DNA from 3 places in the Streptomyces sp. P9-2B-2 genome. Region 1 is predicted to be linked to each of the others. Evidence: riboswitches for the same ligand, from Rfam matches in the RefSeq annotation. Region 1 holds a riboswitch; each other region holds the start of a gene.
What was found. A riboswitch is a leader RNA that binds a small molecule or an ion and turns the genes downstream of it on or off. The one in region 1 is predicted to bind cyclic di-AMP.
Positions count from the first base shown of each region.

Region 2: it holds a riboswitch for cyclic di-AMP, as region 1 does, so the genes downstream of both, QT196_RS24620 (C40 family peptidase) here and QT196_RS18530 (M23 family metallopeptidase) in region 1, are expected to answer to the same signal.
Region 3: it holds a riboswitch for cyclic di-AMP, as region 1 does, so the genes downstream of both, QT196_RS16085 (transglycosylase family protein) here and QT196_RS18530 (M23 family metallopeptidase) in region 1, are expected to answer to the same signal.

Region 1 is NZ_CP129126.1:4,247,279-4,256,810, reverse strand. It holds gene QT196_RS18540 (PP2C family protein-serine/threonine phosphatase) at 111-1,247, shown strand; gene QT196_RS18535 (DUF2332 domain-containing protein) at 1,264-2,400, opposite strand; cyclic di-AMP (ydaO/yuaA leader) riboswitch at 2,685-2,839, shown strand; gene QT196_RS18530 (M23 family metallopeptidase) at 2,851-3,960, shown strand; gene QT196_RS18525 (aldo/keto reductase) at 4,073-5,041, shown strand; gene QT196_RS18520 (hypothetical protein) at 5,106-5,408, opposite strand; gene QT196_RS18515 (helix-turn-helix transcriptional regulator) at 5,581-6,831, shown strand; gene QT196_RS18510 (hypothetical protein) at 7,128-7,460, shown strand; gene QT196_RS18505 (YDG/SRA domain-containing protein) at 7,606-8,541, shown strand; gene QT196_RS18500 (PrsW family intramembrane metalloprotease) at 8,584-9,532, opposite strand, start outside.
Region 2 is NZ_CP129126.1:5,582,228-5,591,759, reverse strand. It holds gene QT196_RS24630 (peptidoglycan DD-metalloendopeptidase family protein) at 1-252, shown strand, start outside; gene pcrA (DNA helicase PcrA) at 310-2,811, opposite strand; cyclic di-AMP (ydaO/yuaA leader) riboswitch at 3,102-3,286, shown strand; gene QT196_RS24620 (C40 family peptidase) at 3,294-4,454, shown strand; gene QT196_RS24615 (hypothetical protein) at 4,574-4,927, opposite strand; gene QT196_RS24610 (C40 family peptidase) at 5,252-6,424, shown strand; gene QT196_RS24605 (alpha/beta hydrolase-fold protein) at 6,580-7,704, opposite strand; gene QT196_RS24600 (response regulator transcription factor) at 7,890-8,600, opposite strand; gene QT196_RS24595 (ATP-binding protein) at 8,690-9,532, opposite strand, start outside.
Region 3 is NZ_CP129126.1:3,704,451-3,713,982, reverse strand. It holds gene QT196_RS16090 (transglycosylase family protein) at 187-1,263, shown strand; cyclic di-AMP (ydaO/yuaA leader) riboswitch at 1,515-1,684, shown strand; gene QT196_RS16085 (transglycosylase family protein) at 1,692-2,345, shown strand; gene eno (phosphopyruvate hydratase) at 2,696-3,982, shown strand; gene QT196_RS16075 (septum formation initiator family protein) at 4,140-4,592, shown strand; gene QT196_RS16070 (DUF501 domain-containing protein) at 4,697-5,257, shown strand; gene QT196_RS16065 (Ppx/GppA phosphatase family protein) at 5,254-6,249, shown strand; gene QT196_RS16060 (NAD(P)/FAD-dependent oxidoreductase) at 6,712-8,103, shown strand; gene QT196_RS16055 (cyclopropane-fatty-acyl-phospholipid synthase family protein) at 8,303-9,532, shown strand, end outside.

The sequences.
Region 1 (9,532 bases):
GGCCCCCGACGAGTCGCCGTCCCGGCCCGTACCGGCAAGCCTGGGGACGTCGAGGCGACCGGCACGACGGTCCCGTACGGACGGGCGGGAGTGGGGCGAGGCCGGTGCGGATGCTCCGAGGTGAGGCGCCCCCCGAGGGCGACGGGGAGCGCCGTGCCCGGCTGGTGTGGTCCGGCCGACTGCTGGTGCGCCGGCTTCCGGTCCTCCTGATCGTCGGCGGCGTCGCCTTCGGCGTGGGGACGCCCGCCGGATACACCGCCGCCCCCTTCTTCTCGGCCGCCCCACTGGTCGCCGCGCCGCTCTACGCACTGCGCGGCACCGTTCTCACGGCCCTGGCCGCCGTGCTCGGCGAGATCTGGGTCGTCCTCTACCGCAGCGGCGCCGCGCAGGACCACGGCGAGTCGGTGACGGAGACCGCCTTGGTCCTTGTTGTCGCCCTGTCGGCCGTCGGCATCAACCGGGTCGTCCGGAGCGCCGACATCCGCCCGGCCGCCATACAGGACGTCTCGGCGGCCGCCCAGCGCGCCGTCCTGCCCACGCCGCCCGAACGGCTCGCCGGGCTCGCCATCGCCGCCCGCTATGTGGGCGCGCGGGTGGCGGACCGGAGCGGCGGTGACCTCTACGCGGTGCAGGAGACCCCGCACGGCGTACGGCTGCTGGTCGGCGACGTACGGGGCAAGGGGCTGGACGCGGTGCGGACCGCGGTGATCGTCATCGGCGCCTTCCGTGAGGCGGCGGAACAGGAGCGCACCCTGGGGGCGGTGGCGGGCCGGCTGGAGCGGGCGCTGCGGCGGGAGGGCGGGCGGTGCGAGGGGGTGGAGCAGGCCGAGGGGTTCACCACTGCCGTACTGGCCGAGATCCCCGCCGACGGGCAGTCCGTTCTGCGGGTGCTCAACCGGGGGCACCCGTCCCCGCTGCTGCTCACCCCGGACGGCGGGCTGCGCGAACTGCTCCCCGAGGCGCCGGCGCCGCCCCTCGGGCTGGGCGAGATGGCGAGCCGGCCGGACCGGCCGGACGAGTCGTTCTTCCCGGCCGGGGCCCTGCTGCTCTTCTTCACCGACGGGGTGACCGGGGCCCGGGACCTGCTCGGCCGCTACTACAACCCGTCGGGCAAACTGCGCGGCTGCCGCTTCCCCGGCCCGGACGTCCTCGTGGACACCCTCGTCGAGGATGTGGCACGGCATACGGGCGGTGCGCCGGCCGACGACATGGCGCTGCTGGCGGTGCAGCGGCCCATGGGGGCGTAGGGGGCCCCGAGCCCGCTCAGCGCCGCAGGCTGTCCCTCGCGCCGGAGAGGCTGTGCAGGCTCTGCCCGTGGGGGCCGGTGAGTGCGACCGGGCGGCCGTCGAGTGCGAGGGTCAGATGCAGGGTGTCGTCCGGGCGGGGCGCGTGGGGTGCGGAGTCGGTGATCCACGGCAGCACGGAGTGGTGCTCGTGGGAGATCCAGTGGCCGCCGCCGGGCCGCCCGTCGAGCAGCGACCGTACGAGGCGCACGAACTCCTCGCGGCGGGCGGGCGGGAGATAAGGCAGCACGGCGCTGTGGAAGATGACCAGCGTCGCCTCGGGCGGTGCCTCGGCGGCGAGCGCGGGCAGCTCGTCGATCAGGTCGCCGCGCACCATCCGCGGCCGCGGCGCCGTCCGTACCGCGTCGACGGCCGCGGACAGCCGGGCCGCGCGTTCCTCGTCGCCCGGCCATACGAGCGCCTGGAGCCAGCGCAGATCGTCCCGTTCGTCCACCGGGTCGAGCGGGTCCAGGTCGATGCCGGCCCGCCAGACGATCTGCGGCAGCCGTTCGGGCAGCTCGTCGGCCGCCCCTCCCGTACGGCAGGTCAACACCAGCGGGCTCTCCGGGGCCCCCAGCTCGGCCCGGAGGACGCCGCCCGCCCGGTGGCCCGCGCCGTCCTCGCCGTCGGCCTCGTACCGGTAGCGGTAGCGGCCGGGGTGCAGACACAGCCCCGCGGACGTGCCGGCCTCCAGCAGCGCCAGCGGCTGCGGCAGACGGGCGAGCAGCGGCAGCAGGGGGGCGCAGTGGGCCGGTTCATTGGTCTGGGCGGCGCGCTGCATGATCACCGCGCGCACCTCGTCCCAGTGCCGGATCGTCCACTCGCGCCAGCGCCCGTACGCGGCCGCACCGCGCGGGCCCATTTCGGCGTGCGGGCCGTCGAGGTAGCGGACGGCGGCGAGCAGGAGGTCCGGCTGCTGTTTGCTGCCGGCGGGCAGCGAGCCGGACAGCAGATCGCAGAACTCCGGGTCCTGGCTGATCCGCGCGCTCAGCTCCTCGTGTGCGTCCGACCGGCCGCGCGCCTCCCACCAGGAGAACTCCCGGTACCGCTCCGCCACTCCCCACGCGTTACCGGCAGCCCGTCCGGCGTTCCCGGTGTTCCCGACGTTGACGACCATGATCCGACGTTACTGCTCTCACCCTCCGTAACTGAGGGGCACCCCTGTGCATAACAACTGGCACACAATCCGCGGGAGATCGTTTAGAGGTGGCGGGCCGACTCGCCCGGATTGCTGCCCTGCTGGCCGAAAAGGCCGCGCGGCGGCTTGCGCGGAGCGCATACGGATTCGTGGGAACGCTTGGAATTCGGTCGCCGTCTCTATTACTGTCCGATAACGCAGCGCGGTCGTCCCAGCCGTCGCCCGAGGCGGCACCGCGCGCCGACGCCGAATCCCGCACGCGCTTTTCACGCACCCCCAAGCACTTCGAACTGCACCTAGGGAACCGGGGAACCACTTCCTTGGGGTGAATCGGACGCCCTCCGCCAGTGGGCGTCCGTAGGAGACCTTCCTGCTCCGAACCCGTCAGCTAACCCGGTAGGCGAGAAGGAAGGAAAGGAGTGCGCCCCCGTGGCGTCCAACAGGCCTACCCCCGTGGACCCGTCCGCCTACGAGCTCGATGACCGAGGTGCCTTCCCCGGCCCCGGTGTCGATGACGGCGACGGACCGTGGGAGGAATGGAATCCCACCGAGGAATCCACCCGTTCCGTTCGAGGCAAGCACCGCGTCGCCAAGCAGCGCGGCGGCGGATTCGCCCGCAGCGGCACCGTCCTGGGTGTCGGCGTCATCGCGGCGGTCGGCGCGAGCGGCATGGCCTCGGCCGAGGGCCGTCCGCCGGTGCCGATCTCGATGCCCGACGTCGGCGGCATGGCCGACGACCTCTCCGAGAAACTGCCGGATGCCAAGGAGCTTCCCGGCATCGGCGACCTGATATCCGACGACGGCTCCGCGGCCGCCGACGCCGCCTCGGCTCCCGCCGACGGCACGGCCACCGCCGCTTCCATGGGGACGGGCGCGGACACGGGGAACGCCGCGGGCGCCGGTGAGGCGCTGCGCAGCCGCATCCTCCAGCAGGCCGACGCGCAGCAGGGCACCGCCGAGCAGGAGGCCCGCGAGGCCGCCGAGAAGGCCGCTGTCCAGCAGGCCGCAGCGGAAGCCGCCGCCCACCAGAAGTCGGCCGAGAAGGCCGCAGCAGCCAAGAAGGCGGCCGAGATGGAGGCCAAGCGCAAGGCGGAGGAAGCGGCCCGACGGAAGGCCGAGGCCGAACGCCTCGCCAAACTGGCGAAGAGCTTCATCACCCCCGTGTCCTCCTACACGCTCACCGCCGGCTTCGGCCAGGCCGGCGACCGCTGGGCCGCCGACCACACCGGACAGGACTTCGCCGCGCCGACCGGCACCCCCATCAAGGCGGTGCACTCCGGCACCATCACCCAGGCCGGCTGGGCCGGCTCGTACGGCTACCGCATCGTCCTCACCCTCGACGACGGCACCGAACTCTGGTTCTGCCACCTCTCCTCGATGGTGAAGACCTCCGGCAAGGTCAGCACCGGCGACGTCATCGGCCGCGTCGGCGCCACCGGCAACGTCACCGGCCCCCACCTCCACCTGGAGGTACGCCCCGGCGCCGGCGACCCGATCGACCCGATGCCGTGGCTGCGCGATCATGGGCTCAATGTGTGACCGAGGGCCTCGAAGCCTGAACTGCACCCTCAACCCGTAAGGGCCCGAGGGGAGTTGTCGTTCGGGGGAAGAGGAAGGAATAACTCCTCTTCCCCCGGCGCTGCAACGACGTATGACCGCGACACACAGCACCCCAGGCGCCCGCAGCACCCGCAAGCCCCTCGGCTCGCTCTCCGTCTCCCCGCTGTCCCTCGGGGGCAATGTCTTCGGCTGGACGGCCGACGAAGCCACGTCCTTCGCCGTCCTCGACGCGTATGTGGCGGGCGGCGGCAATTTCGTCGACACCGCCGACGCCTACTCGCACTGGGTCCCCGGCAACAAGGGCGGCGAATCCGAGACCGTCATCGGCAACTGGCTGGCCTCCCGCGGCAACCGCTCCGAGGTCGTCATAGCCACCAAGGTCGGCGCCCTCCCCGGCTACAAGGGCCTGTCCCCCGCCACCATCAAGTCCGCGGTCGACGCCTCCCTGACCCGTCTGCGCACCGACTACATCGACCTCTATTACACCCACTACGACGACGAGTCGGTCGAGGTCCCGGAGTTCCTCACCGCCCTCGACGACCTCGTCCGGGCCGGCAAGGTCCGCGAGATCGCCGCCTCCAACATCTCGGCGCAGCGCCTGGAGGAGTCCCTGGCCTGCTCAGCCCGCGAGGGCCTGGCCCGCTATGTCGCCCTCCAGCCCCACTACAACCTGGTCTCCCGCGACACCTACGAAGGCGAACTCGCCGAGGTCGCCGCCCGCCACGACCTGGCCGCCGTGCCGTATTACGCCCTCGCCTCCGGCTTCCTGACCGGCAAGTACCGCCCGGGGACCCACGTCGACAGCGCCCGCTCCGGAGGCGCCGCCAAGTACGTGGACACCGACCGCGGCCGCCGCGTCCTCCAGGCCCTCGACACCGTCGCCGCCGCCCACGGGGCCGAACTCGCCACCGTCGCCCTGGCCTGGCTCGCCGGCCGGCCCACCGTCGCGGCGCCGATCGCGAGCGCCCGGACGGTGTCCCAACTCCCGGCTCTGCTGGCGGTGGGGGATGTGGCGCTTACGGAGGACGAACTCAAGCTGCTGGACGAGGCTTCCGCCTGACCCAGTCCCTGAGGGGGAGAGAGCGAAGCGCGACCGTCCGCCCGCTTCCTCCCCCTCCTCCGTCCTACTTCCGGCGATCCACCACGGCCCACGACGCAGCGGCCACCCCACCCGCCACCGCGAACACCGAAGGCCACGCCCCGATCTTCTTCGCCAACGGATGCGACCCGGCAAACGCCGCCACGTACACCCCGCTCAACGCGGCCGCCGTCACATTCCCCGCCTTGCGCTGCCACTCCCGCGCCGCCACGGCCCCGGCCGCCGCCAGTGCCACTCCGCCCAGGGGGCGCTTCTTGGTCCAGCGGGCTACGGCGTAGCCGCCTACTAGGCCGGTGGCGGTTACTGCTGCGGTCGGAATACCAGCCATCACTAAGCCCTTCTGCAATCAAACAACTGAGCCTGTTCTTCTGCTGACTCTACGTCGCACCATCGGCGGCAGAGGGGCGTGCCGCAGCATTGTGACTTGGCAAGCACGGCAACGAGTTCATGCTGAACACGTACGCTGGCAGTGACGTTGAGTGTGCAGAGAGGGGCCGAACGTGTCATCTGACGCTACTCCGGAACTGCCTTACGAGCCGATCGCGTTTGGCCAGCGAATGCAGGTGCTTCGCCTCCGCCGCGGCATGAGCCGGACCGTCCTTGCTGGGCTATTGGGCAAGTCGCCGAGCTGGGTAAAGCAAGTTGAGGGGGGACGGCTCCAGATGCCGAAGCTCCCTATGGTTCTGCGGATCGCTGAGGCTCTCCGCGTACCGAACCTTGCCGATCTCGTTGGTGAGCACGCGACGGCGATCTCGCTCTTCGCGGGTCCCGGCCACGCCCGCCTTCCGCACGTACGGGACGCCCTCAACGAGTACCCGCTGACGACCGTGCGCCAGGCCCCGTCCGCCGCACATCTGAAGTACCGCATCGCCCATGCGTGGCAGGCCCGACACTCTGCTCCCCATCACCGCGACGTGATCGGCGAACTGCTCCCGCGCCTCATCCGCGACGCTCAAGCCTCTTTGGCTCAAGCGGAGTCGGGAACGGAAAGAAGGGCTGCACAGTCCGTGTTGTCCGAGGTCTACAGCCTCAGCCAGTTCTTCCTCGCTTACCAATCTGACGCACCGTTGCTGTGGCGGGTAGTGGAGCGCGGTTTGGTCTCCGCGCAAGAATCCGAGGATCCACACACCATCGGCGTCGCGGCGTGGCTTGCGGCACAGGCACATCGCGACAGTGGTCCCGCGCACTACGACGCCGCCGACGCCGTAAACCTGGCGACTCTCCGCTACCTCGAACCCCTCCTTCCTGAAGCCGACGATGACGTACTTGCCATCACGGGGGCGCTGAACTTCGAGGCCGGATATACCGCGGCCCGACGAGGAGACGCCGGCACCGCCTGGCGCTACTGGGATGTCGCGCGGTCCATGGCAGGGCGACTTCCCGCGAACTATTTCCACCCCGTGACCTCGTTCTCCAGGGCGATCATGGGTGCTCACGCGGTGACCGTAGCCGTGGAGCTGCACGCAGGCGGTGAAAGCGTCAGACAAGCCGCTGCCGCAGACGTGACGCTCATCCCGTCGCGGCCGCGGAGCGCTCGCCACCGTATTGAAGAGGCGCGTGGCTACTACCTCGACGGCCAGGCCGAAACTGCTCTGGCAGTTCTGGACAAGGCCCACCAGGCCGCTCCCGAAACCATCCGCTACAACGGATACGCGCGGCGGATCGTCTTGGAAGAGACCGAGTCGAGGAGCCCAGCGCAACGGCGTAGGGCAAGCGAACTCGCCGTGAAGATTGGTGCGTTGGCCGCATAAATGAAGGGGTACAAACTGTGCCCCTGACGCTCTCCAGATGGCCGTACGGTCAGTCTCGCCTGACCGTACGAAGACCCCCGCGACCGCTCCACACGGTCCGGGGGCAGGGCCAACCTGAGAAAGCAGGTCAACGTGTCGCACTGTATCGCCCGAATCTTCGAACCCATTTTGCGGGCACTGCTACCTCCATCGGGTCGGCGCAGGCCACTACAGCCGCGACGACGGGACGTACAGGTCATTGCCCGTCACGTGGACACCGGCGCCGGAGCGCGCTGCGCCATGAAGGGGGCGGGCTGATGAGTGTTCGGCAGTTGCTGCGTCTGCTGCCCTGGCCGAACTCAGCGGGCCACCCCTGCTACCTGTCCACCGACGGGACAGGGCTCTTGTCGCGCCTTGCTGACGATATGGAGCAGATGCAGCTCGACATGGGAAGCGACCTTCTCGACTTCGCGCGCGAACTGCTTAATGACAGCAAGGTCACGCACCATGAACTTCGCTTCCTCGTCCGCCGGTTGACAGAGGCCCTCAGCGACGCGTTACGCGTTGCTGAAAGCCGTGGCGCCAGGATTCCCGCACATGGTGGCGATGAGGCAGCGGAGGCTGGAGGGCGAGGCAACAGAACTGAATAACGCAGGTGTGTCCGTATGGCGGATGAGCCGCTGAAGGCCTGAGCGTCTAGCCGAACCTTCTAGGCAGCCCTTCAGGGGGTGTGGTGCTGACCACACCCCCTGGAGGCGCGCGCCATGGGAGGCGATGGGTTGACAGGATTCGGCTATGGCGAAGGCGCGGTCATCCAACCCAGTCCGTTTTGGCCCTCCGCAGGACGTCGAGGAGGGGCAGTGGTTCGCGGGACACACAGAGTTGCACGCAGCCGGTGTCCATCGTCGGTCTGGCCAGGGCATCTCTGGTACCGCGCATGAGGGCGTCGATTCCATCGTTCTCTCCGGCGGGTATATCGACGATGAGTACGGCGAGCAAGAGATCATCTACACAGGTGAGGGCGGTCGCGACAGGGATACCGGTCGCCTCTACGCAGACCAATCCCTGGCGGCGCCGGGTAATGCCGGCTTGCTGCTCAATGAGGGACTGGGGCACCCGGTGCGAGTGGTACGCGGTCTAAAAATTCGGGGAAAGAAGCGACCCCGTGCGACGGGGGGCTATGAGTACTGCGGGCTGTTTCGCGTCGCGGAGCACTGGACGACAGTCGGGAAGGAAGGTTTCCGCGTCTGTCAGTTCCGGCTGCTCAAGTTGGCACCGGGGGAGTCGGCACGGCCGCACCCCGTCTCGCCGGGGGAGAGTGCGGACACCACCACCGAAGAGCAGTTGCGTCGAATCGTCGCGTACGAGCGGCTGATCCGTGACTCCAAGGTGGCCCGGCGGGTGAAGGAGATCTACGACAACACCTGTCAGATCTGTGATTGCCGACTGGTGGTGTCGCCCGGTGGCGAGGCGTATAGCGAAGCGGCTCATATCCATGCACTGGGCAAACCCCACGGTGGCCCGGATGAACTGTGGAATGTGCTCTGTCTCTGTGCGAACTGCCATGCCCTCTTTGATCGAGGAGCGCTTCAGCTCAGTGATGATCTCGATGTGTTTGATGGCCTCACACAGCGATTCGTAGGGGCCTTGACCATGGCCAAGGAACACCAGGTCAAGGTGGACTGCGTGCGTCAGCATCGCGCGCGCTGGGCTGAGCGATTCACCGAGTAGGACGGCCCGCTGAGGCCCGTACGGCTACGCGCGCGGCAGGCCCTACCGCTCCTGCTGCGCCCCCCAAGCCTCCACCAACGCCCCCCGCCCCCAAGCCTGGTACTCCCGCAGATGCGTCAGCAGATGCCGTTCCCGGCTGGCGAAGTCCGGGGTGGGGCCCATGAGGTGGGCGCGGCGGCGGTGGAAGGAGAGGGCGGTGGCGATGGTGGTGTATTCGGTGACGGCGCGGGCGGCGGCGGGGCCCTGGGTGCGGCGGGCCAGGTCGCGGGCCAGGGCGCGGGTTCTGAGGGAGGAGAGGGCGGTGGGTTCGGTGGGGGTGAGCCAGCCGGCCGTGATGTAGGGGGCGAGGTATCCGCGCAGGGAGAGCAGTTCCTGGTTGCGGGCCCAGATCGCCAGCCAGGTCAGGGTGATGAGGACGGGGACCATGAAGAGGCCGTAGACGATGAGGAAGCCGGGGTCGCCCAGGGAGGAGGCGCCGTTCCAGATGGCGTGCAGGAGGACGGCGGTGAGCAGGCCGAGGAGGGCGAGGGCGCGGCGGGCGGCGCGGCGGCGGGGGTAGCGGGTGGCGGTGATGCCGAACGCGAGGCCGGTGAGGATGGTGAAGAGCGGGTGGGCGAAGGGGGAGACGATGATGCGGAGGAAGAAGGTGCCGGCGGTGAGTGAGTCCAGGCCGGAGTGGCCCAGGGACTGATCCTTGCCGAAGGCGTTGCCCAGGTAGAGGACGTTCTCGGTGAAGGCGAAACCGGTGGCGGTGATGCCGGCGATGACGATGCCGTCCGTGATGCCGTCGAAGTCGCGCCGCCGGAAGCGGTAGAGGAAGAGCACGGCGGCGGCCTTGACCACTTCCTCGACGACCGGGGCGATCACCGTCGCACCCCAGGCCTCGGCCTCGGAGGGCGAGGTGGACGCGATATTGGCGGCCAGCCAGTCGGTCGCGAAGCCGTTGGCGAGGAGCGCGACCAGGGTGGCGGCACAGGCACCCCAGGTGAAG
Region 2 (9,532 bases), 1.3 Mb from region 1:
CGCACCCAGTGGAACTCCGCCTACGGCAACATGGCGATCGTGACGGCGCCCGACGGCACCGAGACGTGGTACTGCCACCTCAGCAGCACCAAGATCCGCTCCGGGTCGGTCAAGGCCGGTGACCAGATTGCCTATTCGGGCAACTCCGGCAATTCCACCGGACCGCATCTGCACTTCGAGGTGCGTCCCGGCGGCGGCGCGGCGGTCGACCCGCTGCCGTGGCTGCGCGACCACGGCCTCGACCCGAACTGACCTCCGACGGCTCCGTCGAAGCCCCCGAGGTATGTCCCCGGGGGCTTCCGGCTTTCGTTACAGCTTCTCCACCGGCGCATACCGCAGCAGCAGCCGCTTGGGCTTCTCGCCGCCGAAGTCGATCGTCGCCTCGGCGTTGTCGCCGCTGCCCTTGACGCCGACGACCGTGCCGAGGCCGAAGCTGTCGTGCGTGACGCGGTCGCCGATGGCCAGCGAGGCCGCCGGGCGGTCCTGGGAGCGGCGGGTCGCGAAGCCGCTGGGGCCCTTGGCGCGCGACGACGAGAAGGAGGAGCCGAAGCCGCCTCCGCCGCCCGCCGACAGGCCGCCCATGGAGGCGGAGGGCGTCGCCGGGCCCGTCCGCTTCCACTCCACGTAGTCGACCGGGATCTCCTCCAGGAACCGGGAGGGCGGGTTGTACGAGGGCTGGCCCCAGGCGCTGCGCATCGTCGAGCGGGTGACGTAGAGCCGCTCGCGGGCGCGGGTGATGCCGACATAGGCCAGCCGGCGCTCCTCCTCCAGCTCCTTGGTCTGGCCCAGCGAGCGCATGTGCGGGAAGACGCCGTCCTCCATGCCGGTCAGGAAGACGGTCGGGAATTCCAGGCCCTTGGCGGTGTGCAGCGTCATGAGGGTGATGACGCCGCTGCCTTCCTCGTCCTCGTCCGGGATCTGGTCGGAGTCGGCGACCAGCGCGACCTGCTCCAGGAAGTCCGAGAGGGTGCCGGGACCCGGGGCGGCAGCCCCCTCTGTCGCGGCCTCGCCGCGGTCCTGCTCGAACTCCAGGGCCACGGCGGCGAGTTCCTGGAGGTTCTCGATCCGGGTCTCGTCCTGGGGGTCGGTGGAGGCCTGGAGCTCGGCGAGGTAGCCCGTACGCTCCAGGACCGCTTCCAGGATGGTGGCGGGGCCGGCGCCGGACTCGACGATGGTCCGCAGCTCCTCCATGAGGACGTTGAAGCGCTTGACGGCGTTGGCGGACCGGGCCGCCATGCCGTATGCCTCGTCGACCCGGCGCAGTGCCTGCGGGAAGGTGATCTTCTCGCGCCCCGACAGGGCGTCGATCATCGCCTCGGCGCGGTCGCCGATGCCGCGCTTGGGCACGTTCAGGATGCGGCGCAGCGGGACGGTGTCCTCGGGGTTGCTGAGCACCCGCAGATAGGCGAGCACATCGCGGACCTCCTTGCGCTCGTAGAAGCGCACCCCGCCGACGACCTTGTAGGGCAGCCCGACCCGGATGAAGATCTCTTCGAAGACCCGGGACTGGGCGTTGGTGCGGTAGAAGACGGCGACATCGCCGGCCTTGGCGTCCTTGGCGTCCGTCAGCCGGTCGATCTCGTCGGCGACGAACTGGGCCTCGTCGTGCTCGGTGTCGGCGACATAGCCGGTGATCTTGGGGCCGGCGCCGGCGTCCGTCCAGAGGTTCTTGGGGCGGCGGTTCTCGTTGCGCTCGATGACGGCGTTGGCGGCGGACAGGATCGTCTGCGAGGAGCGGTAGTTCTGCTCCAGCAGGATCGTGGTCGCGTCCGGGTAGTCCTCCTCGAACTGGAGGATGTTGCGGATCGTGGCGCCGCGGAAGGCGTAGATCGACTGGTCGGCGTCACCGACGACGCACAGCTCGGCGGCGGTTTCCGCGGGGCCGACCAGTTCGCGCACGAGGGTGTACTGGGCGTGGTTGGTGTCCTGGTACTCGTCGACGAGGACATGGCGGAAGCGGCGGCGGTAGTGCTCGGCGACGTCCGGGAAGGCCTGGAGCAGATTGACCGTGGTCATGATGATGTCGTCGAAGTCCAGGGCGTTGGCCTCGCGCAGCCGTGCCTGGTATATCGCGTACGCCTCGGCGAGCGTCTTCTCAAAACCATCGGCAGCGGTGCCGGCGAAGGTCTCCTCGTCGATGAGCTCGTTCTTGAGGTTGGAGATCTTCGCGCTGAAGGACTTGGGCGGGTAGCGCTTGGGGTCCAGATCCAGATCGCGGCAGACCAGGGCCATCAGGCGCTTGGAGTCGGCGGCGTCGTAGATCGAGAAGGACGAGGTGAAGCCCAGCTTCTTGGACTCGCGGCGCAGGATGCGGACGCAGGCGCTGTGGAAGGTGGAGACCCACATGGCGTTCGCGCGCGGGCCGACCAGCTCCTCGACGCGCTCCTTCATCTCACCGGCGGCCTTGTTGGTGAACGTGATCGCGAGGATCTGGCCGGGGTGTACATGGCGCTCGGCGAGCAGATGCGCGATGCGGTGGGTCAGCACCCGGGTCTTGCCGGAGCCGGCACCGGCGACGATCAGCAGCGGACCGCCCGTGTGCACCACGGCGGCCTTCTGCTCGTCGTTGAGCCCCTCCAGCAGCGCCGCCGGGTCGATGGCGGGGCGGGCGGCGCCGTCGCGGTAGTACGGCTCCCTGGGCGCGGGCGCGTCGAACCTCCCGCCGAAGAGGTCGGCGGGGATCTCCTCCGGGGCCGGGCCGTGCTCGTCCTCCGGGGCCGGGCCGTGCTCGTCCTCGGGGGGCGGGGGGTGCTCCTCCTCGCCCTTGTGGCCGAGGTCCGCCAGGAAGCTGTCGTCAAAGAGGCTGCTCATCGCCCACCGAGTCTAGGCCGCCGCACTGACAGTCCGCCGCGGAGTGGCGGATTGCGCGCCACCACCGGGCGGCCCCCCGCGCAGCGCCAGGTCAGGAGGCCGGCGGCCGGGCGCCGGGCGGGCGGCGCTTCGTCTACCCGAATCCGACATCTGCCACAACAACCCCCGCATCGCGTTCAGGTCACGAAAAGGTTTCGGGCATATCGAACATCAGCCTTCACAGAAGCCACACGAGTTGGCTAACGTCCTCGCTCAGGCAGCCCGCCTCCCCGCGAACGACAGGTTCGCACGGGCCGCCGACGCCGAGTCCGGCCCTGCCCTCAGGCACCCGGAGCCGGGGACCCACCAGCACCACCGGGGTGAATCGATCCGTACGGCCGTCGCCAGTGGACGTCCGGACCGTAGGGCAAGCCTTCCGTCAGCGACACCGCCCGAACCCGACAGCTAACCCGGTAGGCGGTCCACGGAAGGAGTTGCCGGCCTTGGCGTCGCATCGCAAGCCGCGCACCAGCGTTCTCGCCTCACCCACAGGCCGCCGTACGGCGGCCGGCCTCACCACCGCCGCCCTCGCCTCGGTCACCCTGCTCTCGCAGTCCGCCGAAGCGGCCCCCAGGGCGCCCAAGCCCACCGTCGAAGAGGTCAAACAGAAGGTCGACGACCTCTACCACCAGGCCGAAGTGGCCACCCAGAAATACAACGCCGCCAAGGAGCGCGCCGACGGCCAGCGCCACACCGTGGACAGTCTGCTCGACGCCTCCGCCAAGCGCGCCGAGAAGATGAACGAGTCCCGGCGCCTGTTGGGCACCTTTGCCTCGGCGCAGTACCGGACCGGCGGCATGAACCCGACGGCGCAGCTGATGCTCGCCAAGGACCCGCAGCAGTTCGTCGACCGCAACCACCTCATGGAGCGGCTGACCGGCCGGCAGAAGCAGGCCGTCACCGACTACCAGGAGCAGCAGGCGGCGGCCACCAAGCAGCGCGCCCAGGCGACCCGCAGCCTGGAGCGGTTGCAGGAGTCGCAGGCCTCCCTCAAGGAGTCCAAGCGCTCCGTCCAGGACAAGCTGGCCGAGGCCCGGCAGCTGCTGTCCCGGCTGACCGCGCAGGAGAAGGCGCGGCTGGCGGAGCTGGAGCGCCAGAAGGAGGCGGCGGCCAAGCGCCGGGCCGCGGAGGAGGCGCGCAAGCAGCAGGAGCGGGAGCGCCAGCGGCAGCAGGACGGCGGCGGCTCGACGGGCGGCTCCACCGGTAGTGGCTCCACGGGCGGGTCCACGGGCGGCTCCACGGGCGACTCCACCACCAGCAAGGGCGCCAAGGCGCTCGCCTTCGCCCGCGCCCAGATCGGCAAGCCGTATGTCTGGGGCGCGACCGGACCCACGTCCTACGACTGCTCGGGGCTGACCCAGGCGGCGTGGAAGGCGGCGGGTGTCGATCTGCCGCGGACGACCTGGGACCAGGTCAAGGTGGGCCAGCGGGTGGCCACCAAGGATCTTCAGCCCGGCGACCTGGTCTTCTTCTATAACGACATCAGCCATGTCGGCATGTACCTGGGCGACGGGAAGATGGTCCACGCTCCGAAGCCGGGCGCCAGCGTCCGGGAGGAGTCGATCTACTACATGCCGATATACGGGAGCGTCCGCCCGGGCTGACCCCGGCCCGCTCCCCCACCAGACCACCCCCCACGGTCAACCCCCCACACGCCACCGCGCGGCCGTCGCCTCCGGATTCGAAGGCGAGGACCGCGCGGTGTGCCGTAGTGGGGCGCTCGTCAGGTCCAGAGCACCGCGATGAAGATGTTGGCCACGGTCAGGCCGCCGACCGCGCCGAAGAGCGCCTTGTCGACCGTCTCGTCGTCCCGCTTGACGTAGACCAGCGCCAGGATCACCACCAGGACGGCCATCTTGATGCCGAGCTTGATGTTGTTGAGCGGGTGATCCTGGGCCTGGTTGAGGCCGACCAGCACGATGCCGGTGACCAGCATCGTCAGCGCGCCGTGCAGCATGGCCGGCACGAAGCGGGCGGTGCCCGCGCTCATCGCCTTCATCTGGGTCAGAAAGCCGCCCAGCAGGGAGGCGATGCCGATGATGTGCAGGCCGACGAAGATATTGGTTACTACGTCCATAGTGCTGGATCGTAGCCGCCGTATAGCACGGCCCTTCGGGCAGGGCGCCCACTATCGCCGCTTCGGTCAGGCCAGGCCGGTCCCGGCCGTACGGCCATGGCGCCGCGGTCACCCGCGTACCCGCCGCGGTCGAAAGCGGACAATGCCGGGCAAGCACACTCACTGCCGCGACACCCAGGCTTAGCGTCCTCCTCCAGGCGGCCGACTCCCCGCCTCGCCGGTCTCCCACCGGCGTTCCGTCGGCCGCCCCCGCCGAGAGGTGCGGCGGCGGTCCGTTGCCCCCGTGACGGACCGCCGCCGGACCCGCGGCTCGAAGGGAAGGAAGTGACGGCCACCGTGGCCTCGCACCGCAAGCCCCGGCAGCATCCGCTCGCCTCCCTCACCGGTGGCGGCTCGCGCAGCGCGCGCACCGCCCGTACGGCCGCCACCCTGGCGCTGGCCGGCGCCGCCCCCACGTTCGGCCTCGCACAGGCCGCAGCCGCCCCCCTCACCCCCGACTTCGACGCCGCCGGCCACGCCGCACACCGGCTCACCCCCGCCCAGGTAAAGAACCGGGTCGACGCGCTGTACCAGGAGGCAGAGGTGGCCACGCAGAGCTACAACGGTGCGAAGGATTCCGCCGACACGGCACGGGAGGAGCTGAGCAGGCTCCAGGACGAGGCCGCCCGCAGGACCGGGAAGCTGAACGCCGCCCGCGCCGAACTGGGCGCGATGGCCGCCGGCCAGTACCGTTCCGGCGGCATCGACCCGACCGTACGGCTGCTGCTGTCCGCGGACCCGCAGCGCTATCTGGACGGCGCCGCGGTGCTGGAGCGTACGGGCAGCCATCAGGCGACCGCCGTGGCCGGTTACGCGCGCCGGCTCGGCAGCGTCCGGCAGGTCCGGCAGCGGGCCGAGGACACCGTGGAGCGGCTGGCGGACACCGAGGCGCAGCTGAAGAAGCACCGGGTCACCGTCGTACACAAGCTGGACGCCGCCGAGCAGTTGCTGTCCCGGCTGACCGCGGAGCAGCGGCAGCGGATGACGGCCCGGGACGGCGCACGGAGCGGGCCCGGCCAGGGCCGTACAGGCCAGGAGGACGGCCACGGGGGCGGCACGCTCAGCCGGCTTCCCGGCGCGGTGGGGGCCGCCGCGGCGCAGGCGCCCAACCCCCGCGCCGCCCGCGCCGTCTCCTTCGCCTACAGCGCCCTCGGCAAGCCGTACGTCTGGGGCGCGACGGGGCCCGCCGGCTACGACTGCTCGGGGCTGACCCAGGCCGCCTGGAAGGCCGGCGGGGTCGCCCTGCCCCGTACGACCTACACCCAGATCAGCTCCGGGCCGCGGGTCGCCCGCTCCCAACTCGCCCCCGGTGATCTGGTGTTCTTCTACTCGGGCATCAGCCATGTGGGGATCTACGTCGGGGACGGCCGGATGATCCACGCGCCACACCCGGGAGCGCCTGTACGGATCGCGCCGATCGACCAGATGCCGTTCGCGGCGGCGACCCGGCCCGCGTAACGGGGAGGGAGTGCGCGGCGGGAGTGCCGGACTGCCGGGCGCGGAAAGGGATTCGGGCCTTGGCGGCCCCGGTGGCGATCTTGCCGGTGGCGTCCCCGGCCCGGTCCCGGGTGCGGTCCCGGTTGCGGCGAGGGCCCGGGGCCGTCCCCGTGTGGTCACGCCCTGAGCTGTGTCCCCAGCCAGCGGAAGATCTGCGGGACCTGGTGCTCCCAGACCGCCGTGGTGTGGCCGCCCGCGTTCGCCGGGATCAGCTGCACCGTCACCGTCGTCGGGAGCTGCGCGAACTGCCGCAGGGCGAGGCCGGACTGGTAGCCGTCGCGGGCCGCGCCCGACACATACAGCGCGGTACGCGGCGGCTTGCCGGCCGCGTTGGCCGACTGCAGGATGTGCAGCGGGTTGGACTCGGTGCGCAGCTTGGGGTCCTTGCCGGCCAGCGAGTCGCGCTCCAGCGCCGGGTCGTTGTAGCCGGACATGGCGACCGCGGCACGGTAACGGTCGGGGTGGGCCAGCGCGAGCTTGGTGGCGCAGTGCGCACCGGCCGAATACCCGGCCAGGGCCCAGGAGTCGGGCTTGTCGCCGGCCCGGAAGTTGTCAATGATCATCTTGCGGACGTCGACGGTCAGCCAGCTGTCGGCGTTGACCTTGCCGGGGAGGTTGACGCATCCGGTGTCCACACCGGGGAGCAGGTTGGTCCGGGGCGCCACCAGGATGGCCGGCTTGACCGCACCGCTCTGCATCAGCGGCATCAGCTGCTCGGCCGCGTGCAGCGAGCCCAGCCAGGACTTCGCCGAGCCGGGGTAGCCGGGCAGCAGCTGGACCACCGGGAACTTCTTGGTCCGGTAGGCGGGGTCGTTGTACTGCGGCGGCAGCCAGACGTACACCTCGCCCCGCACCCCCGAGATCTTGCCCTGGAGGTCGGTCATCTGGACACCGGCGCCCACCTTGGGGTCGTCCGCCGGGCGGAAGCGCTGGAGCTGCTTGGGCTCATGCGCGACCTGCCGGCCGCCCATGCCGTCGGGGCCGAGGTCGCGGGCCGCCTCGACATGGCTGTCGGTGCCGAGCAGATCACCCCAGGTGTCGTAGAGGCTGTTGGCGTTGTTGACCAGGACGAAGACCACGGTGATGGCCGTGACCTGGGCGAACAGCAGCATCAGCAGCCGGGCGGCACCGCGCACCAGAGGCGGCCCGGCTATTCGGCCCCAGAGGGCGAAGGGCAGCACGACCGCGACGATCAGCAGCATGAGCGAGGTGAGGAAGAAGGGCGTGCCCGTCAGGCTCATCGGGATCTCGCTTCCAGGACAAACTACGCGAAGGACGTGGGGATGGTTCCGGCCCCGCCTTCGGCAGTGAGCCTCTCCGCGCCTTTAGATGCTGATCCGCGGGATCCTGGTTGCCCTTCTATGGCGCTTTGTTACCCCCTCGTCATGAAGCGGTGCGCGCGCCCGCCCCGTACTGCTTCCGCAGGTCAGACCAGCCGCCGGGCCGCGGCCCACCGGGTCAGCTCATGGCGGTTGGAGAGCTGGAGCTTGCGCAGCACCGCGGAGACATGGGACTCGACGGTCTTCACGGAGATGAACAGCTGCTTGGCGATCTCCTTGTAGGCATAGCCGCGGGCGATCAGCCGCAGGACCTCCCGCTCGCGCTGGGTGAGGCGGTCGAGGTCCTCGTCGATCGGCGGGGCGTCCGACGAGGCGAAGGCGTCCAGGACGAAGCCGGCCAGCCGCGGGGAGAAGACCGCGTCGCCATCGGCGACCCGGAAGATCGCGTCGACCAGGTCCGTGCCAGTGATCGTCTTGGTGACATAGCCGCGGGCGCCGCCCCGGATGACGCCGATGACGTCCTCGGCCGCGTCGGAGACGGAGAGCGCCAGGAAGCGGACCGGGCGCTCGGCGTCGGTCATCATCGCGGCGCTGCGGCGCAGCACCTCGACGCCGCCGCCCCCGGGGAGGTGGACGTCCAGGAGGACGACCTCGGGGCGGGTGGCCGTGATGACCGTGAGCGCCTGGTCGACGTCGGCCGCCTCGCCGACGACCTCGACGCCGGTGCGCCCGGTCTCGCCGATCTCGGCCTGGACGCCCGTACGGAACATCCGGTGGTCGTCGACCAGCACGACCCGAACGGTCCGGCCCTCGGCCGCCCCGCCGGTCCCGTCCTGCTGTGCGTCCTCGCTGCTCATCTCTTCCGCCCGTCCCTCGGTGTCTGCCCCGTCATCATCCCGTGCCCCGGCGCGCGCTGTCGCCTCCGGCCGCCCCTCGCCCGGCCCGGTCATATCTCGCGCTCCGCCGCCGCGCGCTCGATTTCCAGCTCGACGACCGTGCCGCCCTCGGGGGCGGACCGGAGCCGGGCGGTGCCGCCGTGGCGTTCCATACGGCCGATGATGGACTCCCGTACGCCCATCCGGTCCTCAGGGACCGCGTCCAGGTCGAATCCGGGGCCGCGGTCGCGCACCGAGACGAAGACCGTACGGCCCTCCACTTCGGCGAACACCTGCACCGCGCCGCCCTCGCCGCCGTATTTCGCGGCGTTGACCATCGCCTCGCGGGCGGCCTGCATCTGGGCGCCCAGCGGCTCGTCCAGCGGGCAGTCGCCGACGACCACGACCTCGATGGGGACTCCGTGGTGGTCCTCCACCTCGGCGGCGGACTTGCGGACCGCCTCCGCCAGGGTGGCCGGCTCCTCGTCCTCCTCCTTGCCGCGGCCCTCGGGCTTGTAGAGCCAGGCGCGCAGCTCACGCTCCTGCGCGCGGGCCAGCCGCGCCACCTCCCGGGGGTCGTCGGCATTGCGCTGGATCAGGGTGAGGGTGTGCAGGACCGAGTCATGGACATGGGCGGCCACTTCGGCGCGCTCCTGGGCGCGGATGCGCATCAGCCGCTCCTCGGAGAGGTCCTGGGCCATCCGCACGAGGTAGGGGCCCGCCAGCAGCGCTATGCCGACGACGACGGCGAGCGCGGCCTGCAGCACCGAACCGAGATGGCGCACCGAGCCCTGAAGCACGACGATGCCCGTCACCCCGACGCCCACCAGCAGCACTCCGGCCGCACCGCGCACCATCGGCAGCAGGCCCTTGCGGCGGCCGAGCTCCAGCCACTGGGCGCGGCGGGAGTTGTC
Region 3 (9,532 bases), 540 kb from region 1:
TGTGACTACCCGTGACCCCGGCTACCTTTCGACCCTACGATCGACAGGCTTCACTCGATCGGTCGAAGCGGCGATGTGGGGGACCGTTGTATACGGTGCCGCTCGCGTGCGTCGGCCGGCCGGAAGCCTCGTCGAGCAGCTCGAAGAGCTCGTCGACAACTCAACCGCCGCGCGAAAGGCATCCGCATGCGTTCCGGGAACGGCCGACATCGTCGCCCCCGTCAGGCACCGGCCATCTTTGTCACGGCGGGAGTGACCGGCGCCGGCTTCGCCCTCCCCCTCCTCGGGGCGAGCGGCGCACACGCCGCCGACACCGCGACCTGGGACAAGGTCGCCCAGTGCGAGAGTGCAGGCGTGTGGAGCGCCGCCTCGGGCAACGGCTACTACGGCGGCCTCCAGCTGACCCAGGAGATGTGGGACGACTACGGCGGCTCGGCCTACGCCTCGCGCCCCGACTACGCCAGTCGCTCCCAGCAGATCGCCGTGGCCGAGTCGATCCTCGACGACCGCGGGCCGGACGCCTGGCCGAGCTGCGCCGTGAACGCGGGGCTGACCGGCGACGGCAAGGCCCCGGAGGTCGACCCCGGCAGCACCAGCACCCCCGCGCCCGACCCGTCGGACTCGCAGGGCTCCCTCGACCCCTGGGACACCTCCGGTTCCCACGACCACGGGGACTCCGCCGGCAAGGACGACGCGCCGCGCGATGAGCAGGGCGACGAGCAGGACAGGCGGCCGTCCGACGCGACGCCCTCGCCCGACGCCTCGGACTCCGGCGAGCCCGGCGACGCGTCCACGAGCCCGGAGCCGTCCGACCCGGCCACGCCCGGCGACCGGGACGACGACCACGACCCGTCGCAGTCCGCCGACCCGTCCGACGACGCCCCGTCCGACGACGACGCGTCCGGCAGCCCCTCCACGGACCCGTCCGGGGACGGCAGCCGCACGGACAGCACCGGCACGCCCCGCGAGGTGCCCGCCAAGGGCAAGCACCGCGGTGAGGCGGGCGACGAGGGCGCCAAGGACGACGACGGCAGGTCCGGCGGCCGGCACGCCTCGCGCGGCGATGACGCGCACCGTACGGGCCCGGCGGCCGGCGGCGACTACACGGTGCGCCCGGGTGACAGCCTGTCAGCCATCGCCACGGCCCACCGGCTGCCCGGCGGCTGGGCCGCGCTCTACGACCGCAACGAGGGCGTCATCGGGTCCGACGCGGACCTGATCCAGCCCGGTCAGCAGCTCGATCTCGGGCGGAACGCAGGGTAGTTCGGCACCCTTCGCCCTCTTTTGGGAAAGTGAGACAAGGGTCTCGTTGACTCTCGTGGGGTCCGGTGTGCTCAACACCGGCATACCGGGCCCCACCTGCGGATACGTAATCAACCCGTGATCAAAAGCGGTCAACTTGGTTCAGATGGTGGGGTTTGAACCCCAGGGGTATTACTGCTTAACGTCAGGATCGCTCGCCAAAGCGAGCCCCTCGATCACGCGCCGAATCCTGCCGGTGGTCGAAGGCACTTGACGCGCAAGCGCCGAAGGCAGGAGCGGGGGACCCAAGGTAAGTGCCGGCCCCGCCCGTGAAAACGGGTCAACCGGCTTGGGGTGAAGCCAGGTGCGCTTGCGTACCGGGCCGGGCGACTCATCAGCCCGAACCCGACAGCTCACCTCGTAGGCGTCGGTGAGGAAACGAACGAACCATGCTGATCTTCAAGGGCAAGCACCGTCGTCCCTCCAAGGCCGTCCGCGTCGCCACCCTCGCCGGTGTGGCCAGTGCCGCCGTGGCCGTCCCGATGATGGGTGCCACCTCCGCCTCCGCCGCCTCCGTCGCCACCTGGGACAAGGTCGCCCAGTGCGAGTCCGGCGGCAACTGGTCGATCAACACCGGTAACGGCTACTTCGGTGGCCTCCAGTTCTCCAACTCCAGCTGGGCCGCCGCCGGTGGTACCAAGTACGCGCCGCGCGCCGACCTGGCCAGCAAGGCCCAGCAGATCTCCGCCGCCGAGAAGCTCCTCGCCATCCAGGGCCCGGGCGCCTGGTCCTGCGCCGGTGCGGGCAACCTGACCGCCGGTGGTCCGTCCCCCGACGTCGACACCTCCGCGCAGACCAAGTCCGCGCCGAAGCAGGAGTCGGCCAAGCCGGAGGTCAAGAAGGCCCCGTCCCAGGACCGTGCCTCGCGCTCCGCCGAGCGCAAGTCCACCGGCCACGGCAACTACACCGTCAAGGCGGGCGACACCCTCGCCAAGATCGCCAAGGCGCACGGCACCAACTGGAAGTCGGTCTACGAGGCCAACAAGTCGGTCATCGGCGGCAACCCGAACCTGATCATGCCGGGTCAGCAGCTCAACGTCTGAGCCGGAGCTCACCGGGGCTCCTGAGGGCCCGAGCGGCGGGCCCCCTTTCCCTCCGTGAGACCGCCCCGTCACGGCGCGCCCTTCCCCCCAGCGCGCCGTGGCGGGGCTTCTCCCGTTCCGGGCCGCACCGGGCCCGCACCCGGCGCGCGCCGCCCGGCGGCAGGCCGCTGACCGGCGCCGTTCCGCGACTTCTCCCGCTCGGCGAACAATGTGCCAAACGTCCCGCCCGCTGGGCCTTTGGGCAGGTTTTCGGGGGTGTTCCGTCCCACGGAGCGGGCCAAGGGCAGGCGGACGAGCCCGGGGCCGTTAGGCTCATGCGCAGAACGCCAGACACCCACGAAGGAGACAACGTGCCGTCGATCGACGTCGTCGTAGCCCGCGAAATTCTCGACTCGCGAGGTAATCCCACGGTCGAGGTCGAGGTCGGCCTCGACGACGGCAGCACCGGCCGTGCCGCCGTCCCGTCCGGCGCCTCCACCGGCGCCTTCGAGGCCATCGAGCTCCGCGACGGCGACCCGAACCGCTACCTCGGCAAGGGCGTCGAGAAGGCCGTCCTGGCCGTCATCGAGCAGATCGGCCCGGAGCTCGTCGGCTACGACGCGACCGAGCAGCGGCTGATCGACCAGGCGATGTTCGACCTGGACGCCACCGACAACAAGGGCTCGCTCGGCGCCAACGCCATCCTCGGCGTCTCCCTCGCCGTCGCGCACGCCGCCTCCGAGGCCAGCGACCTTCCGCTGTTCCGCTACCTCGGCGGCCCGAACGCGCACGTCCTGCCCGTCCCGATGATGAACATCCTCAACGGTGGGTCGCACGCCGACTCCAACGTGGACATCCAGGAGTTCATGATCGCCCCGATCGGCGCGGAGTCCTTCTCCGAGGCGCTGCGCTGGGGCACCGAGGTCTACCACACCCTCAAGAAGGTCCTGAAGGAGCGCGGCCTGTCCACCGGTCTCGGTGACGAGGGTGGCTTCGCCCCGAACCTGGGCTCCAACCGTGAGGCCCTCGACCTCATCCTGGAGGCCATCAAGCAGGCCGGTTACGCCCCCGGCCAGGACATCGCGCTCGCGCTGGACGTCGCCGCCTCCGAGTTCTACAAGGACGGCAAGTACCAGTTCGAGGGCAAGGACCGCTCGGCCGCCGAGATGACCGAGTACTACGAGGAGCTGGTCGCGGCCTACCCGCTGGTCTCCATCGAGGACCCGCTGTTCGAGGATGACTGGGCCGGCTGGAAGGTCATCACCGACAAGCTCGGCGCCAAGGTGCAGCTGGTCGGCGACGACCTGTTCGTCACCAACCCCGAGCGCCTGGCCCGCGGCATCGAGGAGGGCTCCGCCAACTCGCTGCTGGTGAAGGTCAACCAGATCGGCTCGCTGACCGAGACCCTGGACGCCGTCGAGCTGGCCCAGCGCAACGGCTTCAAGTGCATGATGTCGCACCGCTCCGGTGAGACCGAGGACGTCACCATCGCCGACCTCGCCGTCGCCACCAACTGCGGCCAGATCAAGACCGGCGCCCCGGCCCGCTCCGAGCGCGTCGCCAAGTACAACCAGCTGCTGCGCATCGAGGAGATCCTCGACGACGCCGCGGTCTACGCCGGCCGCTCCGCCTTCCCGCGCTTCCGCCACGGCAGCTGACGAAGACGGCCCGCTGCCAGGCCGGACAGGGCAGCAGGGGCTGAACGGGCGAGGCAATCGCCCCGCGCCCCGTACGTCCCCGGCGACGGTCCCGTACCGTTGCCGGGGACGTACCTGCTTGAAGCAGTCAGGCGTCCGTCAGTGAAGGGGAGACGACGTGCCCGCGGACCGGTTCTCGACCGCGACCCGACTCAAGGCGCTCGGCGAGCAGGCCGCCGCCCGCGTCTACCGCGCCCGGCCGCCCCGCCGCAACCGCCTCACCGGCCGTGCCGCCCTGCTGGCGCTGGTGATGTGCTCCCTGGTCGTCGCGCTCGCGTATCCCATAAGGCAGTACGTCTCCCAGCGCTCCGACATCGCCGAGCAGCGCCGTAAGGCCCAGGACGCCGGTGCGGCGCTGGACCGGCTGCGCGAGCAGAAGGCCCGCTGGCAGGACCCCGCGTTCGTACGCCAGCAGGCCCGCCGGCATCTGCACTACGTCCTGCCGGGCGAGGCCGGATACATCGTCCCGGACGGCTCCGGCACCGGCCCCGCACCCAAGGGGGCGCGGGCGGCGCAGCGCCCCTGGTACGAGAATCTGTGGGACGCCGTCGACGCCGCCGACAAGCGGTGACGCCGGCCCGTACCGCTCGCGGGCGGCAGCCCGTACCGTCGACAGCGGACGGCTCGCCGCGCCGCACCGTCCCCTCCACACCACTCACCTCATCGAAAGCGCACATGGACACGCCCCCGCCCCAGACCGAGCCCACCGAGCCCACCGCCGCGGACATCGCCGCCTTCAAGCAGCAGCTCGGCCGCCCGCCCCGCGGGCTGCGCGCCATCGCGCACCGCTGCCCCTGCGGCCAGCCGGATGTCGTCGAGACGGCGCCGCGCCTGGAGGACGGCACTCCCTTCCCCACGCTCTACTACCTCACCTGCCCGCGCGCGGCCTCCGCGATCGGCACGCTGGAGGCCAACGGCGTGATGAAGGAGATGTCCGAACGGCTGGCGACCGACCCTGCGCTTGCCGCCGCCTACCGGGCCGCCCACGAGGACTACATCCGGCGGCGGGACGCCATCGAGGTGCTGGCGGGCTTCCCGAGCGCGGGCGGTATGCCCGACCGGGTCAAGTGCCTGCACGTCCTCGTCGGCCATTCGCTGGCGGCCGGGCCGGGCGTCAACCCGCTCGGTGACGAGGCCCTCGCGATGCTGCCGGAGTGGTGGAAGAAGGGGCCGTGTGTGACCCCGTGCCAGGACACCACCGGAGACCGGGACACCCCCGAAGGAGACGCCACGTGAAGCGGGTCGCCGCCATCGACTGCGGTACGAACTCCATCCGGCTGCTGGTCGCGGACGCCGACCCGGCGACGGGTGAGCTGAAGGACCTCGACCGCCGGATGCAGATCGTCCGGCTGGGCCAGGGCGTGGACCGCACCGGGCGGCTGGCGCCCGAGGCGCTGGAGCGCACCTTCGCGGCCTGCCGGGAGTACGCCGCGGTGATCAAGGGCCTGGGCGCCGAACAGGTCCGCTTCGTGGCGACCTCCGCCTCCCGGGACGCGGAGAACCGCGACGACTTCGTCCGCGGCGTGGTGGACATCCTCGGGGTGGAGCCCGAGGTGATCACCGGCGACCAGGAGGCCGAGTTCTCCTTCAACGGCGCCACCAAGGAGCTCACCGGCATCGAGGCAGCAGGCGCGGAGCGCCTTCCCGGGAAGGGCGGTGGTGGGCGACGGGTGGGCCTGGAGCGGCCGTTCCTGGTGGTGGACATCGGCGGCGGCTCGACCGAGTTCGTCCTCGGCGCCGACTCGGTCCGCGCCGCCCGCTCGGTCGACGTCGGCTGCGTACGGATGACCGAGCGCCATCTGGTGCACGAGGGCGAGATCAGCGACCCGCCCACCCCGGGCCAGATCGCCGCGATAAAGGCCGATGTCGCCACGGCGCTGGACCAGGCCGAGGAGACCGTCCCGCTGCGCGAGGCGGCCACCCTGGTGGGCCTGGCCGGCTCGGTGACCACGGTCGCCGCGATCGCGCTGGGCCTGGACCGGTACGAGTCCGAGGCCATTCACCACTCCCGGATCTCCCTGGCGACGGTCCGCGAGATCACCGACCGGCTGCTGTCCTCCACCCACGCCGAGCGCGCGGCCATCCCCGTCATGCACCCGGGCCGGGTCGACGTGATCGCCGCGGGTGCGCTGGTGCTGCTGTCGATCATGGAACGGACCGGCGCCGAGGAGGTCGTCGTCAGCGAGCACGACATCCTGGACGGCATCGCCTGGAGTCTCGCCGGCTGAGATGAGCACGGGGCGGCAGAGGTCGGCAACGGCCTCTGCCGCCCGGCTTTTTGAGCGGACCCGCGGCCCGGCTGAGCGGCTTTCAGGGTGCTTCGGCGGGCTTCACAGCGGGCTCCGGGAAGAAAGTTCGTGAAATCCTTCACATGAAAAACCCTGTCGTTGGACGAACAATCTCAGTGTTCGGCCCTCAATCGAAGGTCCTAGGTCTTCTCGACCCGGTGAATGCGCGGTTCCGTAAGCCGCGCCGAAGCGCCCGTGGCGATGGCGGTTCGGCCGCTCGACGGGCCGTGACGCCGGAACAACGCCTGATCAACGCGGGTGTCCAACGCCTTGTGGTGCACAGTGGTTCCGCTTTGGACTATGGCGTCGGTCACGAAGCCGGCGGAGTGTAGCAGACACCCCTCCGGTGCTTGTGAAGGGGCTCACGAGCGACCCCCCATGTGGGGGTGGATACTCGATTGCATGAGCACCACGGAGCGTCCCAGGATCCTCGTTGTAGGCGGTGGGTACGTAGGCCTGTACGCGGCACGCCGCATCCTCAAGCAGATGCGGTACGGCGAGGCGACCGTCACGGTCGTCGACCCGCGCTCGTACATGACGTACCAGCCCTTCCTCCCCGAAGCTGCTGCCGGCAGCATCTCCCCCCGCCACGTCGTGGTGCCGCTACGACGCGTGCTCCCCAAGGCGGAGGTCCTCACCGGCCGGGTCACCACCATCGACCAGGATCGCAAGGTCGCCACGATCGCGCCGCTCGTCGGCGAGGCGTACGAGCTGCCCTTCGACTACCTGGTCATCGCGATGGGCGCGGTCTCCCGCACCTTCCCGATCCCCGGCCTGGCCGAGAACGGCATCGGCATGAAGGGCGTGGAAGAGGCCATCGGCCTGCGCAACCACGTGCTGGAGCAGCTGGACAAGGCCGACTCCACGACCGACGAGGAGGTCCGCCGCAAGGCGCTGACCTTCGTCTTCGTCGGCGGTGGCTTCGCGGGTGCGGAGACCATCGGTGAGGTCGAGGACATGGCCCGCGACGCCGCGAAGTACTACAACAACGTGAAGCGCGAGGACATGCGCTTCCTGCTGGTCGACGTCGCCGACAAGATCCTCCCCGAGGTCGGCCCGAAGCTCGGTGCGTACGGCAAGGAGCACCTGGAGAGCCGCGGCGTCGAGGTCTACCTCAAGACCGGCATGGACTCCTGCGTCGACGGCCACGTGAAGCTCAACAACGGCCTTGAGGTCGACTCCAACACCATCGTGTGGACCGCGGGCGTCAAGCCGAACCCGGCGCTGGCCCGCTTCGGTCTGCCGCTCGGCCCGCGCGGCCACGTCGACACCGGCACCACCCTCCAGGTGCAGGGCACCGACTACATCTGGGCCGCAGGCGACAACGCCCAGGTCCCGGACATGGTCGGCCGCAAGAACGGCAACGAGAACGCCTGGTGCCCGCCGAACGCGCAGCACGCGCTGCGGCAGGCCAAGGTCCTCGGCGACAACGTGCTCTCCGGTATGCGGGGCTTCCCGCAGAAGGAGTACAGCCACGCCAACAAGGGTGCGGTCGCCGGTCTGGGCCTGCACAAGGGCGTCGCGATGATCGTCATGGGCAAGGTGAAGATCAAGCTCAAGGGCCGTCTCGCCTGGTACATGCACCGCGCGTACCACGGCATGGCGATGCCGACGTTCAACCGCAAGATCCGGGTCTTCGCCGACTGGACGCTGGCCATGTTCCTCAAGCGCGAGGTCGTCTCGCTCGGCGCCATGGAGAACCCCCGCGAGGAGTTCTACGAGGCCGCCAAGCCGGCGCCGGCCCCGCCGACCGCCGCCGAGGCCGGGGACAAGACGAAGGCCAAGGCCTCCTGAATTCCCGGTCGGCTACTCCGACCAGCCCGAAGGGCGTCCGCCATCCGTGGGGCGGGCGCCCTTTGGCGTGTCCACTCTGGCGCAAAGCGGGCGGTGTGCGGTTCTCTTACGTGTGAACGGGACTAACTGGGCGCCCCATTGGCGTTTACGTGGTGGGTGAATCTTCTTCGCCCGACTCGTCAACACGGAGGTGTGCGACATGGCCGATGCCGCTGGACGGCTCACCAAGCTCGCCGAGGAGGTACTGGGAGCACCGCTCCCGGTACGCATCCGCGCCTGGGACCGCAGCGAGTCCGGCCCGCCGGGGGCACCCACCCTCGTCATCCGCCATCGCCGGGCCCTGCGCCGGCTGCTGTTCAGGCCGGGCGAACTCGGTCTGGCCCGCGCCTGGGTGGCCGGCGACCTCGACATCGAAGGCGATCTCTACGAGGCGCTGGACCGGCTCGCCGGGCTGATCTGGGAGCGCGACGACGCCCCCAAACCGCCGCGCGCCGCCCTCGTACGCGCCCTGGCCCGCCCCGAGATCCGCGCCGCCGCCCGGGAAATGCTCACCCTGGCCGGCGCCCCGGTGCCGCCGACGCCGCCCGCGGAAGAGCTCCGACGCCGCCGCGGACCGCTGCACACCCTGCGGCGCGACAAGGAAGCCATCAGCCACCACTACGACGTCGGCAACGACTTCTACGCCCTGGTGCTCGGACCGTCCATGGTCTACTCCTGCGCCTACTGGGAGAGCCCCCGGGCCACGCTGGAGGACGCCCAGCGCGACAAGCTCGACCTGATCTGCCGCAAGCTCGGCCTCCGCGAGGGGCAGCGGCTGCTGGACGTGGGCTGCGGCTGGGGCTCGATGGTGCTGCACGCGGCCCGCGAGTACGGCGTCCGGGCGGTCGGTATCACCCTCTCCGAGGAGCAGGCCGGCTTCGCCCGTAAGCGGATCGCCGAGGCCGGGCTCGCCGACCGGATCGAGATCCGGGTGCAGGACTACCGCGAGATCCATGACGAGCCGTTCGACGCGATCTCCTCGATCGGGATGGCCGAGCACGTCGGCCGCACCCAGTACGCGGAGTACGCCGACGCCCTGTACTCCCTGCTCAAGCCCGGTGGACGACTGCTCAACCACCAGATCGCCCGGCGACCGGTCGCGGACGAGGAGGCGTATCACGTCGATGAGTTCATCGACCGGTATGTGTTCCCGGACGGTGAGCTGGCGCCGGTCGGCCGGACCGTCGGCCAGCTGGAGGAGGCCGGGTTCGAGGTCCGGGACGTGGAAGCGATCCGGGAGCACTACGCGCTGACGCTGCGCAGCTGGGTCGCCAACCTGGAGCGGCACTGGGACGAGGCGGCGCGGCTCACCTCCCCCGGCCGGGCCCGGGTCTGGCGGCTGTACATGGCCGCGTGCGCGCTGTCCTTCGAGCGCAACCGCATAGGAGTC